Regions from separate parts of the Embleya sp. NPDC005971 genome, predicted to be linked through region 3. Evidence: riboswitches for the same ligand, from Rfam matches in the RefSeq annotation. Region 3 holds a riboswitch; each other region holds the start of a gene.
What was found. A riboswitch is a leader RNA that binds a small molecule or an ion and turns the genes downstream of it on or off. The one in region 3 is predicted to bind cyclic di-AMP.
Positions count from the first base shown of each region.

Region 1: linked by a shared signal. The riboswitch ahead of ABZ374_RS15480 (NlpC/P60 family protein) and the one ahead of ABZ374_RS31630 (transglycosylase family protein) in region 3 are both predicted to bind cyclic di-AMP.
Region 2: linked by a shared signal. The riboswitch ahead of ABZ374_RS10630 (transglycosylase family protein) and the one ahead of ABZ374_RS31630 (transglycosylase family protein) in region 3 are both predicted to bind cyclic di-AMP.

Region 1 is NZ_JBEXUX010000014.1:157,046-163,242, reverse strand. Features, by position in the region: gene ABZ374_RS15510 (amino acid permease) at 1-383, shown strand, start outside; gene ABZ374_RS15505 (multidrug efflux SMR transporter) at 483-803, shown strand; gene ABZ374_RS15500 (TetR family transcriptional regulator) at 800-1,348, shown strand; gene ABZ374_RS15495 (TMEM165/GDT1 family protein) at 1,610-2,194, shown strand; gene ABZ374_RS15490 (hypothetical protein) at 2,280-2,684, opposite strand; gene ABZ374_RS15485 (hypothetical protein) at 2,660-2,968, opposite strand; cyclic di-AMP (ydaO/yuaA leader) riboswitch at 3,387-3,581, shown strand; gene ABZ374_RS15480 (NlpC/P60 family protein) at 3,588-4,571, shown strand; gene ABZ374_RS15475 (ROK family protein) at 5,112-6,149, opposite strand; gene ABZ374_RS15470 (APC family permease) at 6,146-6,197, opposite strand, start outside.
Region 2 is NZ_JBEXUX010000008.1:158,168-164,364, reverse strand. Features, by position in the region: gene ABZ374_RS10640 (hypothetical protein) at 1-874, shown strand, start outside; gene ABZ374_RS10635 (glycerophosphodiester phosphodiesterase family protein) at 1,196-2,260, shown strand; gene ABZ374_RS10630 (transglycosylase family protein) at 2,411-3,691, opposite strand; cyclic di-AMP (ydaO/yuaA leader) riboswitch at 3,723-3,954, opposite strand; gene ABZ374_RS10625 (hypothetical protein) at 4,737-4,943, shown strand; gene ABZ374_RS10620 (aldo/keto reductase) at 5,044-5,916, opposite strand; gene ABZ374_RS10615 (ATP-binding protein) at 6,171-6,197, shown strand, end outside.
Region 3 is NZ_JBEXUX010000044.1:18,806-25,002, reverse strand. Features, by position in the region: gene ABZ374_RS31655 (helix-turn-helix domain-containing protein) at 1-823, shown strand, start outside; gene ABZ374_RS31650 (SDR family oxidoreductase) at 916-1,701, opposite strand; gene ABZ374_RS31645 (Tm-1-like ATP-binding domain-containing protein) at 1,859-3,103, shown strand; gene ABZ374_RS31640 (phosphoenolpyruvate hydrolase family protein) at 3,105-3,929, shown strand; gene ABZ374_RS31635 (EthD family reductase) at 4,011-4,346, shown strand; cyclic di-AMP (ydaO/yuaA leader) riboswitch at 4,538-4,732, shown strand; gene ABZ374_RS31630 (transglycosylase family protein) at 4,838-5,470, shown strand; gene ABZ374_RS31625 (DUF6421 family protein) at 6,181-6,197, shown strand, end outside.

The DNA.
Region 1 (6,197 bases), on a different contig from region 3:
TATTGCTCGCCTACCTGTCGCCGGACACCGTGTTCACCTATCTGGTCAACTCCTCCGGCGCGATCGCCATCTTCATGTACATCATGATCGGCGCCTCGCAACTGCGGATGCGGCGCCGGTTGGAGCGTGAGGCTCCGGAGCGACTGACCCTGAAGATGTGGCTGTTCCCCTATCTCACCTGGATCGTGATGGCGGGCTTCGTCGCCGTGCTCGTGGCGATGGCGGTCATCGACGACCAGCGCACCCAACTGTTCACCAGCCTGGGCAGCCTCGCGGTCGTGCTCGTCGCGTACGCGATACGCCGGACCCACGGGCCGCGCCCCGGCGGATCGGGTGACTCCCGAGGCGCGCGAGCCGTCCCGGAAGCCGTCTCCACCCCGTAGCCCGCGGCCCACTCTCCTCGCCGACGCCCTGGACACATCCATGCCCGGGACTTGTACATTTGTACTTGTACATCTGTACCACTCGGAGGGGAGAGGGCCGTGGCCTGGTTGTTCCTGGGGTTGGCGATCTCGTGTGAGGTGATCGCGACCAGCCTGCTCAAGAGCACGGACGGGTTCACCAGGTTGTGGCCGACCGTGACGTGTCTGGCCGGATACGCGGGGGCGTTCTACCTGTTGACGCTGTCGTTGCGGCAGTTGCAGGTGGGCACCGCGTACGCGATCTGGTCCGGGCTCGGGACCGTGGCGATCGCGCTGGTCGGGGCGGTGTTCCTGAACGAGCCGGTGACGCTGCTCAAGGCGTTCGGGATGGCGCTGGTGATCGCGGGCGTGGTGGTGCTGAACCTGGGCGGTGCGCATTGACCACGACCCGCGATCCCGAGGGGCGCCGGCTGCGGATCGTGCGCGGCGCGTGCGAGGTGATCGCCGAGGTGGGGGTGGGCAACACCACGCATCGGCTGGTCGCGGCCCGGGCCGGCGTGCCGCTGGGGGCGACCACGTACTACTTCGCGTCGCTCGACGACCTGGTCGCGGCGGCCCTCGCGCACGCGTCGAGCGAGACGGTGGCGCTGTTGGCGCAGTGGGTGCGCCGAACCCGCGATGCCGAGGACCTGCCGGAGGTGCTCACCGCCCTCACCGCCGAATACCTCGCGGACCGCCCGCGCGCGCTGGTGGAATACGAGTTGTACCTGGCGGCGGCCCGCAGCCCACAACTGCGCGGGTTCGCCGTGGCGTGGGTCGAGGGGGTCGGCGACTTCCTGTCCGCCCGGGTCGGCGCGCAGGCGGCCGCGGCGGCGCTGGCGGTGTTGGACGGCACCATGTTGCAGGTGCTCACGCTGGGCACTGATCTGGACGAGGCACAACTGCGCTGGTCGTTGGCACGGGTCCTGGCCGCGCCCCCGTCGTAGTCGGCCGGCCGGCCCGGTGCGGTAGGGTCGGCGACAGCGAAGGGGAGTAGCCCCGCAAACCGGTCGTCGACATGCTGGAGTCCTCGGACTCCCGGTGGCCGGGCCCGTGCTCCAGGCGGGCGGGCGAGACCTTCGGCCAGGTACCGACGCATCCGCGTTCCACGCGGCTGCACCCGTCGTGCCGGGCCGAGTGGTCCTCCGGTCGCCGAGCGGCGCCTTCGTGAAGACCCGGAGGCCCGGCTCTCGCAGAAAGCCACCCGGATGCACCTCGACCCTCTGGCGATCCTGACCGCCTTCGGGCTGATCTTCCTCGCCGAGCTCCCGGACAAGACGATGTTCGCGTCGCTTGCCATGGGCACCCGCATGCGACCGCTCTACGTCTGGTTCGGCACCTCGACCGCGTTCGTCGTGCACGTCGCGATCGCCGTCGGCGCGGGCGGTCTGCTCGGCCTGCTGCCCGGCTGGATCGTCAAGCTCGTCTCCGCCGCACTGTTCGGCTTCGGCGCCTTCATGTTGTTGCGCGGCGGGGCGGGGGACGACGACGAGGACGCCGCGGGCAAGACCGTGACCGGGTTCTGGCCGGTCTTCTCCACCGCGTTCATGGCCGTGTTCATCAGCGAATGGGGCGACCTCACCCAGATCACCACCGCCAACCTGGCGGCCACCAACGGCACCTGGTCCACCGCGATCGGCTCGGCCGCGGCGCTGATGTCGGTCTCCGCGCTGGCGCTGCTCGCGGGACGGTTCATCGCCAAGCGGGTCCCGTTGCAGACGGTGCAGCGGATCGGCGGCGTGTGCATGCTCGGACTGGCGATCTGGTCCCTGGTGGAGGCGTTCACGGGCTGAGCGGCGCGACGCGGCATGCGCGTCCGGCCCCGATGCGCCCGGCCTGCGCCCGGTCAGCCGGACGACGGCGTGGGCGGCAAGGGCATCAGGGACGCGCGCGGACGATCGGGTCCGGGACCGCTTCCGGGCCGAAGACCGCGATCCGGGTCGGCACGTCCTCGGCGGAGTCCGCTTGCACGGTCGGCGGCATCCGACGCAGCGTGCTGATCCGGGCCCGGCCCGCCACGGTCTGCGCGGCGAGCGGCCGGGTGAACAGTCGCGGTACCAGGGCGATCAGCGCCAGGACCGACACCGTGGCGCAGCCCGGCGAACCGGTCATCCCTTCGGCGACGCCGAAGCCGATGCCGAGGAACAGGACGACACACAGGCCGCAGGTGCCACGCGGGTCGACGTCCCGCTCACTCGGCAGCAGGCCGTCCTGTTCCAACCGGGTCCGCGCCGGTCGCCATCCGGCGGTCGGCCCGATCAGGGCGGTTCGGGCCGCGCCCACCGCGTCGAAGGCGGTGCGCTCGACCGGGTCGAACCGCCGGCGAGCAGCGCGATCTCCCGGAAGTCGAGAACGCGCTCGGCGGTGGCCGGCGCCGCGCGCCTGCGCAACCGGTACGCCCGCCCGAACCGGAGCAGCCAGGCAACCACGAACCAGCCGAGGCAGGCCGCGGACACGAGCAGGTACCACCGGGCCTGGCCCGCCGGGAGGGACCAGTGGGTCGGGTCCCGGCCGGCCTGCCCGTTCGTCGACCCCCGCGCCGTTCCTGCGGCGATGCCCTCGCGCACTGCGCGATCATGCCCACACCCCCGGTATTCGCGATCGGCGGCGCGGCGCCGCGCCCGTGCGCACCACGGTGCCGCCTCGTCGCCGGCGCGTCCGGTGGAACCCCCTCGCACCTTGCTTCGCGAACCGGCCGAAATGTGATGTAGGCCGCATGGATAAAACGGACATAAATTACTTAGCCGACTTCGGGTGGTAATTCATTTTCCGCACCCCGGCATGAATCTCGATTATTTTCCGTGACCGAATGATCACGCCACTCTCCGAGATATCCCCTCGTCATGAGTGGTGCATCGACCGGTGGGCCGGCCGAGATGTCGCACTTATTCCGCCTTTACACCGGAGGCAAACTCGGCGTTTCGGTTGTGATCCGGCATCCGTATTGCCTACCTTTCTCGCCGATTCACCTTTCGGGTGAACCCTGTCGCCGGTACGCCGAATCCCGTCGCCGGCAGCGGGAGGTCTACATCGAAGAATCCGACGGGAGCGGGGGAACCAGGTGAATCGCCGTGGCCGGGATCGTTCCGGTGACGGCTAGGGGTGAAGTCGCGTGTTGCGCGACCGGGCTGCTCCAGTCCGAATCCGACAGCTCACCTCGTAGGCGACAGGAGAGGACCCCATTTCATGCTGTCCGCAAACGCTCGTCATCGCGCCGCTCGACCCACCAACGTCCGCCGCTTCGTAGCGGCGGTGGGCATCGCCGGCATGGGTGTCGTGATCCCGGTCGCCACTGCCGGTACGGCCCACGCGCAGGCCCCCTCCACCTCCGAGCAGGCCCCCTCCGGCGCCTCCGCCGTGCTGTCGGCGGTCCCGACCGCCGCGGTCGAGGCCGCCCCGGTCCAAGCCGCACCCGCCGCGCCGGAGACCGCCGCGCCCGCCGACAAGGCCGGCTACGTGGTCAAGGCCGGCGACACGCTGTTCGGGCTCGCCCAGACCAACCAGGTCACCGGCGGCTGGCAGAGCCTGTACGAGATCAACCGCGATGTGCTCCTGTCCGGCCCGGACCTGATCCGGATCGGCCAGACCCTCCGGCTGACCGGCTCGGCCCCCGTGCTCTCCAAGGCCGCCGCGCCGGCCCAGCCGAGCATCAAGGTGCAGCCGAAGACCGGCGTCACGCCCGGCAAGACCACCCCCAAGCCGGCGAGCAAGCCGTCCGCCGACGTGTCGGTCAAGCCCGCCGCCAAGACCCCCGCCAAGCCCGCCACCGGCGGCTCGAAGGGCAACCAGGCGCCGAGTGGCGGCTCGTCCACCGCGTCGAGCAGCAAGGCCGCCCAGGCCGTGGCCTTCGCCAAGGCGCAGATCGGCAAGCCGTACGTGTACGGCGCCACCGGCCCGAACGCCTACGACTGCTCGGGTCTGGTCCAGGCCGCGTACAAGTCGGCCGGCATCTCGCTGCCGCGCGTGACCAACGACCAGTTCGCCGCCGACCCGCACGTGTCGATCGCCAACCTGCAGCCCGGCGACCTGGTGTTCTTCTACTCGGGCATCAGCCACGTCGGCATCTACATCGGCGACGGCAAGATGGTGCACGCCGCGAACTCGCGCAAGCCGGTCGAGATCTCCTCGATCAACACCATGCCGATCGCGGGCGCCACGCGTCCTTCTTGATCGACCCGCCGAGGCCGACGCCTCGCCGTCACGCCCCGGCAACACACCGGCGCCGTGCCCCTCGACCACCACCGAGGCGCACGGCGCCACACGTGTCCCACCCCAGACACCTGAACCACACCCGAACCGGCCCCACAAGCCCGATCCGCCCCTCCGACCCGAACAAAACCCATCGACCCGACCACCGTCCAACCCCAAGCCCACCGCCCGAGCCAAGCGCTCCAGCCCACCCGGCCTTCGACGCCAAACCCTCCGCCCAAGCCGGCCCCATCAGCCCGGCCGGCACCCGAGGCGAAACCCTCCGCCCGAGCCAACCCCTTCAGCCCGGCCGGCGTTTGAGGCCAAGCCCTCCACCCGAGCCGGCCCCTTCAGTCCCGCCGGCGCCCGAGGCGAAACCCTCCGCCCAAGCCGGCCCCATCAGCCCGGCCGGCGTTTGAGGCCAAGCTCTTCAGCCCGGCAGGCGTTTGAGGCCAAGCCGTCCAGCCCGGCCGGCGCGTTGAGGCCGGCCCCATCAGCCCGGCCGGCGTTTGAGGCCACTTTTCAAGCCCGGCCGGCGTTTGAGGCCAAGTCGGCGGATCCCGGAGACCGCAGCAACACCTCCGCGGCCAGCGAGACCGCCCCACGAAGCGCCGCATCCTGCAGGAACCGCGCCCGCACGACCACCGGCGGAAACGGCACAGCCACCCGCGCCCGCGCCCGAATCGCCCCCAGCACACGCGAAGCGGAGCGCATCAGCCCACCCGTCACCGCGATCCGCTGCACGTCGAGCGTGAGCGCCAAGTTGGCTACGTGTACCGCCAGTTCGTCCAACGCCTCGTCGACCAGCGTGCGCACCTGCGGATCCGGATCGGTGAACAGCGCGGCGGCGTCCACCTCGCGGCCGAGCAGTTCGCTGCCCCGCGCACCCAGCCCGATGCCCGAGACGTACTCCTCCAACGGCGCGTGCCCGGCCCCGAATCCGGTGTCGCCCCGCCCCCGCAGCAGGTAGCCGATCTCGCCGGCCGCGCCGTTCGCGCCGCCGAGCACCCGCCCGCCCAGCACGATCGCGGCGGCGATCCCGGTGCCGACGGTGAGCAGGATCGCCGGGTCCGCGCCGCGCAACGCGCCCCAGCGGTATTCGGCCAACGCCGCGGCCTTGGCGTCGTTGCCGACGGCGACCCGTTCCGGCTCCAGGCCCAGCCCCTCGCACAGCGTCGTGGCCAGTGCCAGGTCCTGCCAGCCCGGCACGTTGGGCGCGAGCAGGATCCGGTCGGGCAGCACGATGCCGGGACTGACCGCGCCGACCGCCACGCACCGTCCGCCGGTGGTCGCGGCGGTGTGCGCGACCAGTTCGCGGGTGGCCGCCATCGCACGCCGAACCGCCTGGACCGCGCCCTCGCGGGCCTCGGTGATCAGCCGCTCGCTCGCCAGTATCGTGCCGTCCGGCCGCGCGGTGGCCAGCGCGATCTTGGTGCCGCCGAAGTCGATGCCGCAGACGAAGTCCTTGCCCGCGCCCGCGCCGGAGCAGACGAATGCCTGCTCCGGCGCGGGCGCGGAGTCCGGAGCACCGGGGGTCCGGTCTCGGTGCAGCGCCGTCATACGGGCTCCGCGACGTTGCCACCGGCACCCGAACCGGCCGACTCCGCA
Region 2 (6,197 bases), on a different contig from region 3:
GGCCTGGTACCAGGAGGCCCCGGCGGCGACCGCCGGCAACCGGGTGCTGACCTACACGATCGTGTGGAGCAACGAGGACGGCGGCACCTCGACGCCGGCGCTGATGGCCCGCTGGGGCCGCACCACCGACATAGAGTGGGCCTACCGCGTCGAGGTGGACGCACGAGGCAGGGCGGTGCCGGGCACGGCCTACTTCCAATCGCCCGACCACGGCACGAAGTTGTTCGCCGGGCGCTACGAGGACGGCCATCCGCTGCTCCAGACCTGCACGTTGAACAACAACCTGTGCGACGTCGTGGACAATCCGATGCGATTCGCGCCGGCGGCGGTCGAGCGGCTGGTCGACCCGAAGAAGACCGCGCGCGAGGAGATGGTGGACCGTCACCCGTGGGTGTACCCGGTGATGACCGCCGAGGTACGCCGCGAGGGCCGGGTCGTGGCCGATCCGCCGGCCGACACCACCACGCTGATCGCCGACCCGCAGGACTACCTGTACGCGGTGATCCGCAAGACCACCTCGGCGCCGCCGCCCGGCGCGGCGGGCTGGAACGGTGTCGCGCTCGGTGTGCGGATCAAGGGCGATCCGACGCTGTACCGCTCGGACCGCGCGCGGGTGGACTGGTCGTTGCAGCGTGACGACCCGGCGGCGACCACGGTCCGACTCCCGCACGGGACGCGGGCGTCGGACATCGTCGAGGTGGTCGCGATTCGTACCGTGGCCGGGGTCGACCCCGGTTCCACGATCACGGTGAACGGGGTCAACCGGGCGTTTCTGCTGGGCGCGGACGACCGACCGGGGCGGGCAGTGCCGGTCCGTCCGAAGTCGGTCACGCTGAGCGCGGCGGCGCCGGAGGCGGTGCTGTACCGCCGGTGAACCGGTTGGCATCGGGCACCGGCCGGGCTTGATGAGGTGTTCTCAAGCCGCGGTCGGGAGTCGGGCGCCGGGCGGGCCGAAGTCGGCTCGCCCGGCGCCCGGCCGTCGGTGTTCCGCCGGTTGTCCGGGCCTTGGCCGCGGTTGCCCAACGGCCTTACCGGCAAGGCGTCTTCCGGTACCGGATGGGGTTTTGCCCCGCCGCTTCTTCGTCTCTTCTTCGCCTGCCCGCCACGAGCCGACCCCCCGCGCATCACGTCGCGCGGGTCAGGGTGTGGGCGTCGACGCTCGACCGTCGTCGACCGGAGCGAGAAGGAGACGTCCATGTCCGGATGGAAGACCGTCACGGCCGCGGTGTTGGCCGGGGCCGCCATCGTCGCCGCCCCGGGAACGGCCGCGGCGGCGGACCGCCACGGCGGCAACCAGCGCGGGTCCTTCGACCTCCAGGCACACCGCGGCGGTCTCGGGCTGACCGTGGAGAGCACGCTCGCGTCCTTCGCCAAGGGCCTGGACGTAGGCGTGTCCACCCTCGAACTCGACGTGCAGATCACCGAGGACGGCCGCGCCGTGGTCACCCACGACCGCAAGGTCGACGGGCGCAAGTGCGCCGACACCGCACCGGTGCGGGCCGGCGACCCGGAGTTCCCCTACGTCGGCAAGTACGTCAACACGCTCAGCCTGGCCCAGGTCCGCACGTTGGACTGCGGGTCGCGGCAGTTCCCCGGTTTCCCCACGCAGACCACCTCGCCCGGCGCCCGAATGCCGCTGCTCACCGAGGTGTTCGACCTGGTCCGGCGTCGGCACGCGCACGGCGTGAAGCTCAACGTGGAGACCAAGGTCGAGGCCGGCGCGCCCCAGGAGACCGCGCCGCGCGAGCAGTTCGTGCAGACGGTGGCGCGCGAGGTGCGCCGGGCCGGGCTGTTGCGCCAGGTCACCATCCAAAGCTTCGACTGGGGTGCGCTCAAGCGCATGCGCCAGGTCGAACCGCGCCTGCCGCTGGTCGCGTTGACCAACTACGACTTCCTTCAGGTCGGCAAGCCCGGCGCCTCGCCCTGGCTGGGCGGCCTGGACATCGACGACTTCGGCGGCGACCCGCTGCGCGCGATCGCCTCGTTCGGGGCCGGCACCTTCTCGCCCGTGCACGGTTTCCCGCAGAACGGCAAGGTGACCGATCCCGACTACCGTCCGTACGTGACCCGGGAGATGGTCGCCCGGGCGCACGCGCGGGGCATCAAGGTCGTGCCGTGGACCATCGACGACTCGGCGACCATGGCCAAGTTGATGGACGACGGCGTGGACGGCCTGATCACCGACTACCCGGACCGGTTGCGGGAGTTGCTGGCCGCGCGCGGACTGCCGCTGCCCAAGCGGTATCCGGCTCGCGGCTGATCGATCCGGCCGCACCGCGGGCCGGGCGCGGAAAGGGTCCGGGCGCGGAAAAGGGCCGGGCCCGTCGACACGTGGTCGACGGGCCCGGCCCTGGCTGCGGCTACTGCACGGCGGATGTCGCCGTGCGGTTACTGCCTGTTGACGCTCGGATCAGAGGTTGACGCCGTGCGCGCGCAGGTAGGTGACCGGGTTGATGCCGCTGCCGTAGTTCGGGGTGGTGCGGATCTCGAAGTGCAGGTGCGGGCCGGTCACGTTGCCGGTCGCGCCGGAGAGGCCGATCTGCTGACCGGTGCTCACCGTGGCACCGACGCGAACGCTGATGCTGGACAGGTGCGCGTACTGCGAGTACTTGCCGTCCGCGTGCTTGATGACGACCTCGTTGCCGTAGGCGCCACCGTTGCCGGCGCTGACCACGGTGCCCGAGGTGATCGCCTTCACCGAGGTGCCGGTGCCGACCACGAAGTCCTGGCCGGTGTGGCTGCCGCTGGACCACAGCTTGCCGCCGGTGCCGAACGCGGTGCCCAGCGAGCCGCTCACGGGAGCGACGTAGCCGGAGGCGTTGACCGAGGAGCTGCCGGCCTTGACCGAGGCACCCTTGGTCGCGACCGGGGCCTTCTCCTTGACCGTGGTCTTCGGAGCGACCTTCACCGACGCGGAGGGCTTGGCCTGCGACGTGGTCGTGGTCGTGGTCGTGGTCTCGGTCTTGGGCGCGGTCTTCGGCGCGACCTCGGCCTTGGCGGTGGCGGTGGTGGTGGCGGCCTTGGCCTTGCCGGACAGCTTGAGCTTCTGACCGATCTGGATGACGTCCGGGTTGCCACCGATCACGGCGCGGTTGTCGGCGTACAGCTTGTGCCAACCACCGGTGACGGCCTTGTCCGCGGCGATCTTGGACAGGGTGTCACCCTTGACCACGGAGTACGAGGAGGTGGTCGACGCGGCGGCCGGGACGACCTCGATCTTCGGGGCCGGGGCGGTGGTCGGCGCGGACTCGGCCGGCTTCTCGGCGGCCTTGGGGGCCACCGTGACCGAGGTCTTGGCCGAGCCGGCGGCCTTGGTGCTCGGCGAGACGGCGGGCTTGGCGCCGCCCTTGGTCAGACCCGCCGGGCCGGAGGTGTTCGGCCACGCGCCGGGGCCCTGCACGGCGAGGACCTTCTCCGCGATGGCGATCTGCTGGTCCTTGGTGGCCAGGTCGGCACGCGGGGCGTACTGCTGACCGCCGAACTCGTTCCAGGTGCTCTGGGTGAACTGCAGGCCACCGTAGAAACCGTTGCCGGTGTTGATGTGCCAGTTGCCCGAGCTCTCGCCCATGGCGACCTTGTCCCAGGTGGAGACGGAGGCGGCGTTGGCGGTCGCGAGACCGGTGATCAGCGGGGCGGCGACGATCGCGCCGGCCATTCCGAGGGTGAGCGCGAGACGCGTCTTCTTGGGCATACGGGCAGGGGTGTTGAACGACTGCACGAAGATTTTCCTTCTCCCACGCCTACGAAGTGAGCTGTCGGATTCGGGCTGGAGAGTCTCGCCCGGCCGTGTTCGGCCCTCGTGAGAGGGACGGGCACGGCTTCACCCCAAGCCGTCCGAATGGGCGTCTGCGTCACAGACGCCCGGGACGGCATTCCACTTGGTTCCCCCGCTCCTGCCTTTCGGGTTTCGTACCGTGGCCTCGCTCCGGCGGCAGGATTCGGCGAACCGGGAGACCATTTCGCCGAGCACCGGACCGGTGTGGCGAAGCACCAAGCTACGCACACCCCGACCGGGAACCAAACATCACGATTCGCCGAAACCGAAAAATCAGGACGTAAGCGTGGAATATCGGGACCTAAAGTCCCGGACGCGGTACGCATTGTGCCCGAGTTGCTCACGCTGAGCCGATAGGGGAATCACCATGGGTGAAATTCCGGAAAACTCGGTTCACGCTGCGTACGAGTTCCTGACCATCGGTATGCGTGATGTGACGTGCGTCATGCGCTCGATAGCGGAGTGTCCGAATTACCCCCATATATACGTCCCAATTTGCCTGCCGGCCCGGTCTCCGCCGGGGTTGTGACCGCCGGGAAGTGGTGCGCGTCTCGGGGCTTCACTTGGATTCGATCCGCCTCATGGGGACGACGCTCTCCGGCAGAGCCTGCTGTTTCGCTGCCCGGCCGGCGTCGTCGATACCGAGTACGTGGCGCGGGTGGGTCGAGATGGCCCGTTGCATCAGGGCGGCGCGTTCGGGGTTGTCGGCGGTGGTCTCCCGGGACCTCGTAGCGGGTGCCCGGTCGAGCGCGACCGGGAGCCGTATCGGCTCGGCGGTCCCGGCGACGGGACGCTCGCGGCACCGGGCGCGGCCGGTCCCGTTCGGGCCCGGCCCCGGTCACCCCCCGTATTCAGGCCCGCCAACCTCGTCGATCGGGTGGCTTGGGACGGAGGGGGTGGGGGCATGGGGGCGGGCATGGAACGATTCGAGATTGCCATCTTCCCGTTCAACGACCAGGACATGGCCGCCGACGCCCGGGGCCCGGCGGTGCGCTCGGCGGTGGTCGAGGCCACCGGCGAGGTCGGCGCATCGGGCCATCCGCGCTACGCGGGTGAGGGTGTGGTGGCCGACATCGACCCGAGGTCGCGCACGGTGGAGGCGATCACCATCGACGGCGCCGAGATCGAGGACGGGTGGAGCGTGCGGATCGTCCCGGCACCGGGCTGAGCCGATACCGACGAGGGCGGCCGTCGACACCGCGGACCCGCGGGTCGAACAGCCGCCCTCGACATCGTTTCCGGCCGACCCGGCGGGTCGGCGATCGGGCTCAGACCGCGGCGGACAGCGCCTCGAACTGCTCGTCGGACAGTCGGATTCGGGCCGCCTCGGTGTTCTCCTCCAGGTGCGCGACGCTGGAGGTGCCCGGGATCGGCAGCAAGACCGGGGAGCGGTGCAGCAGCCAGGCCAGCGCCAACTGTGAGGGCGCGGCGCCCTGTTCCTTGGCGACCTGCTCCAACGGACCGCCCGGCCGCGCGAGTTGGCCGGTGGCGATCGGGAACCACGGGATGAACGCGATGTTCTCGGCCGTCGCGTAGTCGAGCACGCTCTCCGACTTGCGGTCGGCCAGGTTGTACAGGTTCTGCACGGAGACGATCTCGACGATCTCCCGGGCCTGGCGCAACTGCTCCACGGTGACCTCGGACAGGCCGATGTGCCGGATCTTGCCCTCCTGCTGCAACGCGCCGAGTTCACCGAGCTGGTCCGCGAGCGGGACCTGCGGGTCGATCCGGTGCAGCTGGTAGAGGTCGATCCGCTCCAGGCCGAGGTGACGCAGGCTCAGTTCGGTCTGCTGGCGCAGGTATTCGGGCCGGCCCAGGGCGCGCCATTCGCCCGGTCCGGTGCGGGCGAAGCCGCCCTTGGTGGCGATCACCACGTCCTCGGCGTACGGGTGCAGCGCCTCACGGATGAGTTGTTCGTTGACGAACGGGCCGTACGAGTCGGCCGTATCGATCAGATTCACCCCCAGTTCGACGGCGCGGCGCAATACCCGGATCGCCTCTTGGCGGTCCTTTGGTTCGCCCCAGACACCGGTTCCGGTGAGTTGCATGGCGCCGTACCCGAGCCGGTGCACCGGCAGGTCGCTGCCGAGCGGGAAGACACCGGAGGCGTGGGCGGGGCCGGACGCGGACGAGACGGTCATCGGTTCTCCGTAGGGGTCGGGCGGCCCGGGCGGGCCGGACGGCGCGGACGAGGTCGAGGCCATTGTGCCCCCGGCCTCGGGCGTGGTCACCGGGATACGTCCCGCACGCGTGGTGCAGGTCCCCGGTGACGTGTCCATCCGCAGGATGACCAAGTTCGGGCGCGTACTTGTACACAACGACGCATTCGCGGCAGGGCGCTGCTCCCTAGTGTGTGCCACTCGTCGAGGCACTCGATCCACGGATGGAGCTGTTCATGGTCTGGCTCATACAGGACTATCGC
Region 3 (6,197 bases):
GGTGGGGCGGGACCGGGTCGAGGACCAGCGTCGGCGCACCCGGCGGTTGTCCGAGGACGTGCTGAACCTGCTCGCGGCCGGCGCCGACCCGGTCGAGGTGGCCGCACGACTGCGGGCCGCCGAGCCGGACGGCGCGGGCGCCACGCACTGGCAGTTCGCCACCGCCACCATCCCGGACCTGCCCTCGCGCGAGGCCCGGCGGCTGGCCCGGGTGCTCTTGGAGGAGGCGTTGGCGGATCGACCGAGCGCGGCCCTGGTGTCGGCGACCGGGCCGGGCGCGGTGGCGCTGATCCCGGGCGAGGCGCTGCCGGATCGGGACGGCAGCGAGCCGGACCCCACCACCGGGCTGCTGCGCGAGCGGTTGGCGGCGTTGGCGGGGCCCGCGGCGGGCGGTGTGCGGGTGCGGATCGGGGTGAGTGCGCGGGTGGGTCGCGCGGACGGGCTGCGCGGCGCACTGGAGGAGGCCTGGCACGCGGGCCGGATCGCGGGCACCAGGTCCGGTCGGGTCGAGGTGGTCGGGCATGCCGAACTCGCTTCGCACGTCGCGCTGTTGGCGGCGGTGCCGGAGGACGTGCGGCGGGCGTTCCGGGGCCGGTTGCTGGAGCCGCTGCGGGCCTACGACGCGAGCCACCAGGCCGATCTGGTGGGCACGCTGGAGGTGTTCCTGGACTGCGACGGGTCGTGGACCCGGTGCGCGGCACGGTTGCACGTCCATGTGAACACGTTGCGCTACCGGATCGGCCGGATCGAGGAGTTGACCGGGCGTCGGCTGTCCCGGTTGGAGGACAAGGTGGACTTCTTCCTGGCGCTCAGGCTGCGCTGAGCGCGCGCTCGCGGCGGACGGGGTGGGGCGCCACGAGCGGTGTGCGGGCGTTGCGGGCAGGGCCGGCGGCGCCGGCGGTCGGGCATCCGGGGTCAGCCGAAGGAGACGCCCGAGGTGACCGGGGTGATCGTGCCGGTGATGGCCCGGGCTCCGGGCGAGGCCAGGAACGCCACGGTGTCGGCGATGTCCTCCGGCTGGGTGATCCGGCGCAGCGCCGACGACTTGGTCATCTCGGCGCGCACCTCCGCCTCGGGCACGTCCCGGCGCGCGGCGATGTCGGCGATGTAGCCGGCCAGTTTGGCGTTCTCGGTGTAGCCCGCGACGACCACGTTGACCCGCACCCCGTCCGGGCCGACCTCCTTGGCCAGCACCCCGGAGGCGACCTCCATCGCGGCCTTGGTCGCCGCGTACGCGCCCAGGTTCACCAGCTTCGCGCGTGGCGCCTCCGAGCTGATCTGCACGATCGACCCACCGCCGACCGCGCGCATGTGCGGCAGCGCGGCCCGCGAGACGGCCAGCACGCCGAGCACGTTGATCTCGAACGCCCGCCGAAACTCTTCCGGATCCAACTCCTCCAGCCGCCCCGCCGGGTTGTACGTGGCGACGTTGACCACCACGTCCACCCGGCCGAGTTCGCGCGCGGCGGTGTCCACCAGCGCCCGGCAACCGGCCTGGTCGGCCAGGTCGGTGGGTACCGCGATCACCCGACGGCCCGTCAGCTCGCGGATCTCGTCCGCGAGTCGCCGCAACGGCTCGGGCCGGCGCGCGGCCAGTGCCAGATCCGCGCCGGTGCGGGCCAGGGCCAGCGCACAGGCGCGTCCGATGCCGTCACCCGCGCCGGCGACGATTGCGACCCGTCCGTCCGGTTCCTCCGCCATCGATACCTCCGTGACGTGCCAAAACTTCGGAACTCGCCCCCCGTCCTACCGCACGGTGCTTTCAATCGCCATGATCATCCGGTTGGGTTACTGTGCGCGGCCGTTTGCCGCCGAAGCGTCAACCCGGCAAGCCCTACCGACTCCACCGGAGGCACCGATGCCCACCGTCGTACTGATCGGAACGCTCGACACCAAGGGATCCGAATACGCGTGGCTGGCCTACCGGCTGCGTGCTCGCGGCGCCGAGGTGGTGTTGATGAACGTGGGCGTGCTCGGCGAGTCGCTGGCCCAGGCCGACGTACAGGCGACCGACGTCGCGGCGGCGGCCGGCACCGACCTGGCCGACCTGCGGACCCGGGCCGATCGGGGCGCGGCCACCACCGCGATGGCCGAAGGGGCCGCGTCCATCCTGCGCGAGCTGTACGAGCAGGGCCGGGTCGACGGGGTGCTCGCGATGGGCGGCTCGGGCGGGTCGGCGATCGCCTCCCACGCGATGCGCGCGCTGCCGGTGGGTGTGCCCAAGCTGCTGGTCTCCACGATGGCGGCGGGCGACGTGTCGCCGTATGTGGGCGCGGTGGACGTGACGATGATGTACAGCGTCGTGGACATCGCCGGGATAAATCGGCTCTCCGAGCGCATCCTGGGCAACGCGGCGGACGCGATCGCCGGGATGGCCGGCGGTTACGCCGAGGATCGTGCGGCGGTCGCGGGGGTGACCGGCGAGGGGCGTCCGCTGGTCGCCGCGTCGATGTTCGGGGTGACCACCCCGGCGGTGGACGCCGCCCGCGAGCGGCTCACCGAGTTGGGCTACGAGGTGCTGGTCTTCCACGCCACCGGGGCGGGCGGCACGTCGATGGAGAATCTGGCCGAGGCGGGCTTCTTGGCCGGGATCCTCGACCTGACCACCACCGAGCTGGCCGACGACCTGGTCGGCGGGGTGCTCAGCGCGGGTCCCGAGCGGCTGACCGCGGCCGGCCGGATGGGGCTGCCGCAGGTGGTCAGCGTCGGTGCGCTGGACATGGTCAACTTCGGCCCGCGCAACACCGTGCCCGAGCGGTTCGAGGAGCGGCAGCTCTACGTGCACAACCCGACCGTGACGCTGATGCGCACCACCCCCGCGGAGAACGCCGAGCTGGGTCGGCGGATCGCCGCCAAGCTGGTCGCCGCGACCGGCCCCACCGCGCTCTACCTGCCCTTGCACGGGGTCTCGGCGATCGACGTCGAGGGCGCGCCCTTCTACGATTCCGTCGCCGACAAGGCGCTGTTCGACGAGCTGCGAGCGGGGCTCGCGGGCAGCTCCGTCGAGGTGCACGAGGCGGCGACGGACATCAACGATCCGGCGTTCGCCACGGCGGCGGCGGATCGACTGCACGAAATGATCACGAAGGGACGCGTGGACTGAGATGAACGGACGCGAGGCGCGGGGCCGACTGCACAGGACGGTCGAGCAGGGCGGCGTCGTGATCGGCGCGGGCGCGGGCACGGGACTGTCGGCCAAGTGCGCCGAGGCCGGCGGGGTGGACCTGATCATCATCTACAACTCGGGCCGCTACCGAATGGCCGGTCGGGGTTCGCTCGCCGGGCTGCTGCCCTACGGGGACGCCAACGCGATCGTGGTCGAGATGGCGGGCGAGGTGCTGCCGGTGGTCCAGGGCACCCCGGTACTGGCGGGCGTGTGCGGCACCGATCCGTTCCGGATCATGCCGCACTTCCTGGACCAGCTCGCCGCGATGGGCTTCGCGGGTGTGCAGAACTTCCCCACGGTCGGGCTGTTCGACGGCGTCTTCCGGCAGAACCTGGAGGAGACCGGGATGGGCTACGACCTGGAGGTGGAGATGATCCGGCTGGCCGCCGAGCGCGGCCTGCTGACCGCCCCCTACGTCTTCGACGCCGAGCAGGCCCGGGCGATGACCGCGGCGGGCGCCGACATCCTGGTCCCGCATCTGGGACTGACCACCAAGGGCAGCATCGGCGCGACCACCGCGGTCACCCTCGACCAGGCGGTGGAGCGGGTGCAGCTCATGCGCGACGCGGCGGCGGAGGTGAACCCCGACGTGCTGGTGCTGTGCCACGGCGGGCCGATCGCCGAACCCGAGGACGCCGCGTACGTGCTGGCCCACACCACCGGAGTGGTCGGCTTCTTCGGCGCCTCCAGCATGGAACGGCTGCCCACCGAGGTGGCCATCACCGAGCAGGCGCGGGCGTTCAAGAGCATCGCCGCGCGCTAGTTCCATCCGGCGCCGGCGCGCCGGACGCACCGGGCACCACCGGCAGGACCCACATCCACCACACGATCGTGAGGATTCGGCATGTACAAGCTGACCGTGCTCTATGGCCACCCCGAGGACCCGGCGGCGTTCGACACCTATTACTGGGAGAAGCACGTCCCGCTCGCCCGCACCATGCCCGGGTTGACCGGCTGGACCATCGGCAAGTGCGAACCGGATCCGTCCGGCGCGCAGCCGCCCTATTACCTGGTGGTCGGGCTGTACGCACCGACCCGCGCCGGTATCGAAGCGACCCTGGATTCGCCGGAGGGGCGGGCCACGGTGGCCGACGTCGCCAATTTCGCGACCGGCGGGGCGACGTTCCTGTGGGACGAGGAGCGGGTAGTCGTACCTGTGGAGCTGCCCGCGACGGAATAGCTCGTCGTTGAAGCACGGGTGAGCACGCGGCTGCGCACCGTGGACGTCGAAGCCGTGACCTGCGGGGTTGGCGACATATCGGGCAAATCGGTGTTATTCCGCCCTATGGGGCACCTCACAAATCACCCGAAATGTTTGCCAATCCGGCGGAGCGGTGCGTAGCTTCGTGGTTGTTCGCACAAGCGGACTCCCCGGGTGGTACGCCGAATCCTGCCGCCGCCCGAGGGAAGCAGTCGATATCGACTGGCGGCAGGAGCGGGGGAACCAAGTGAGTGCCGACATCGGCCACGTCGATGTCTGGGGTGAAGCCATGCCTGTTGCAGGCGAGGCCGGGCCAATCGTCCGAACCCGACAGCTAACTTCGTAGGCGCCCGACGAGGTAATAAATGACCTTCCGTGCCATCACCGCTCCCGTTCGCTCGCTCTCTCGTGGCCGTCGCGCCGGCATCGCCGTCGCCGCCGGTGCGGGTCTCGTCCTTCCCCTCGTGGGCATGACGGGCAGCGCGAGCGCCGCGACCTCGTCCACGTGGGACGCGGTCGCCCAGTGCGAGAGCACCGGGAACTGGGGTATCAACACGGGCAACGGCTTCTCCGGCGGTCTGCAGTTCACACCGAGCACCTGGAACGCGTTCGGCGGCAGCCAGTACGCCTCCAGCGCCGCGCAGGCCACCAAGGACCAGCAGATCGCGGTCGCCGAGCGGGTCCTGGCGAGCCAGGGTCCGGGCGCCTGGCCGGTCTGCTCGCAGAAGGCCGGCCTGGGCAAGGGCGGCAACGCCTCCGCCACGGCCGACTCCGCGACCACCGGCAAGACCAAGAGCAAGGTCGAGCCGAAGGCCGCGCCCAAGGCCGAGTCCGTGACCGAGAACGCGCCGAAGACCTCCACCGGCAACGCGCCGAAGGTCCAGGTGCAGGACAAGCAGGACAAGCAGGACGCGCCGAAGTCGGCCGCGACCAAGCAGACTTCGGGTTCCGGCAAGTACACCGTCAAGGCCGGTGACACGCTCTCCGGCGTCGCCGCGAAGCTCGGCGTCAAGGGTGGCTACAAGGCCCTGTACGCCGCGAACGCGGGCGTCATCGGGGGCAACCCCCACCTGATCTCGGTGGGCACCCAGCTCGCCGTCTGATCCAGCGCCACCACGTAGGCCCCGCCGAGTACTTCGGCGGGGCCTACGCCCGTTTCGGGGCAACGGTCAGGCGCGGGCGGGCGGGCCCGGGGTGCGCGCCACCGCGACGGTGCCGAACATCGTGGCCACGTGTTGCAGGGCGCCGGCCGGCATTCGCCCCGGCGGCAGGATCTCGTCCACGGGATGCACGGGCGCCGCCCCGCCGGCGGGGCGGCCCGCCCGGCGCCTCGGCCGCGTTCTCGCCGGCAACGGTCTTCCTGGTGGTTCTCCAGCCCATGATCGGTGCCTCCACATCGGGTGCCGTCGCGGGACGGCCCGGCCCATCGGACATGCGGGATCGCCGGATCGTTCGCGGGATCGGGCAGCGGGAGTGGATGCGGATCCGAGGGCGCTCCCCGGCCAATATTCCGCTATACGGAATTGGTATTCCGTCAAGCAGGACGAAACTGTAGGGACGGGCCGGATCGACGGTCGATAGCCACAGACCTCGGCGACCGGGTCGGCGAAATCTTGTGCCTTCCTCCAGAGGCGCCGGATGCACCGCCGCCGCGCCCGGGAGATGATCGAACAGGGCCACCCGGCAATCTCAACTTATTCGGGCAAAACATACCCATGACGATAAGATTGCGTTTGGAAGGGCCTTGCGGCGTTAAAATCTTTTGACATAGGTTCGCCTGACCGTGGTTCCTGCTTTCTCCTGAGAGGGTTCCATGTCGAACATGACCCG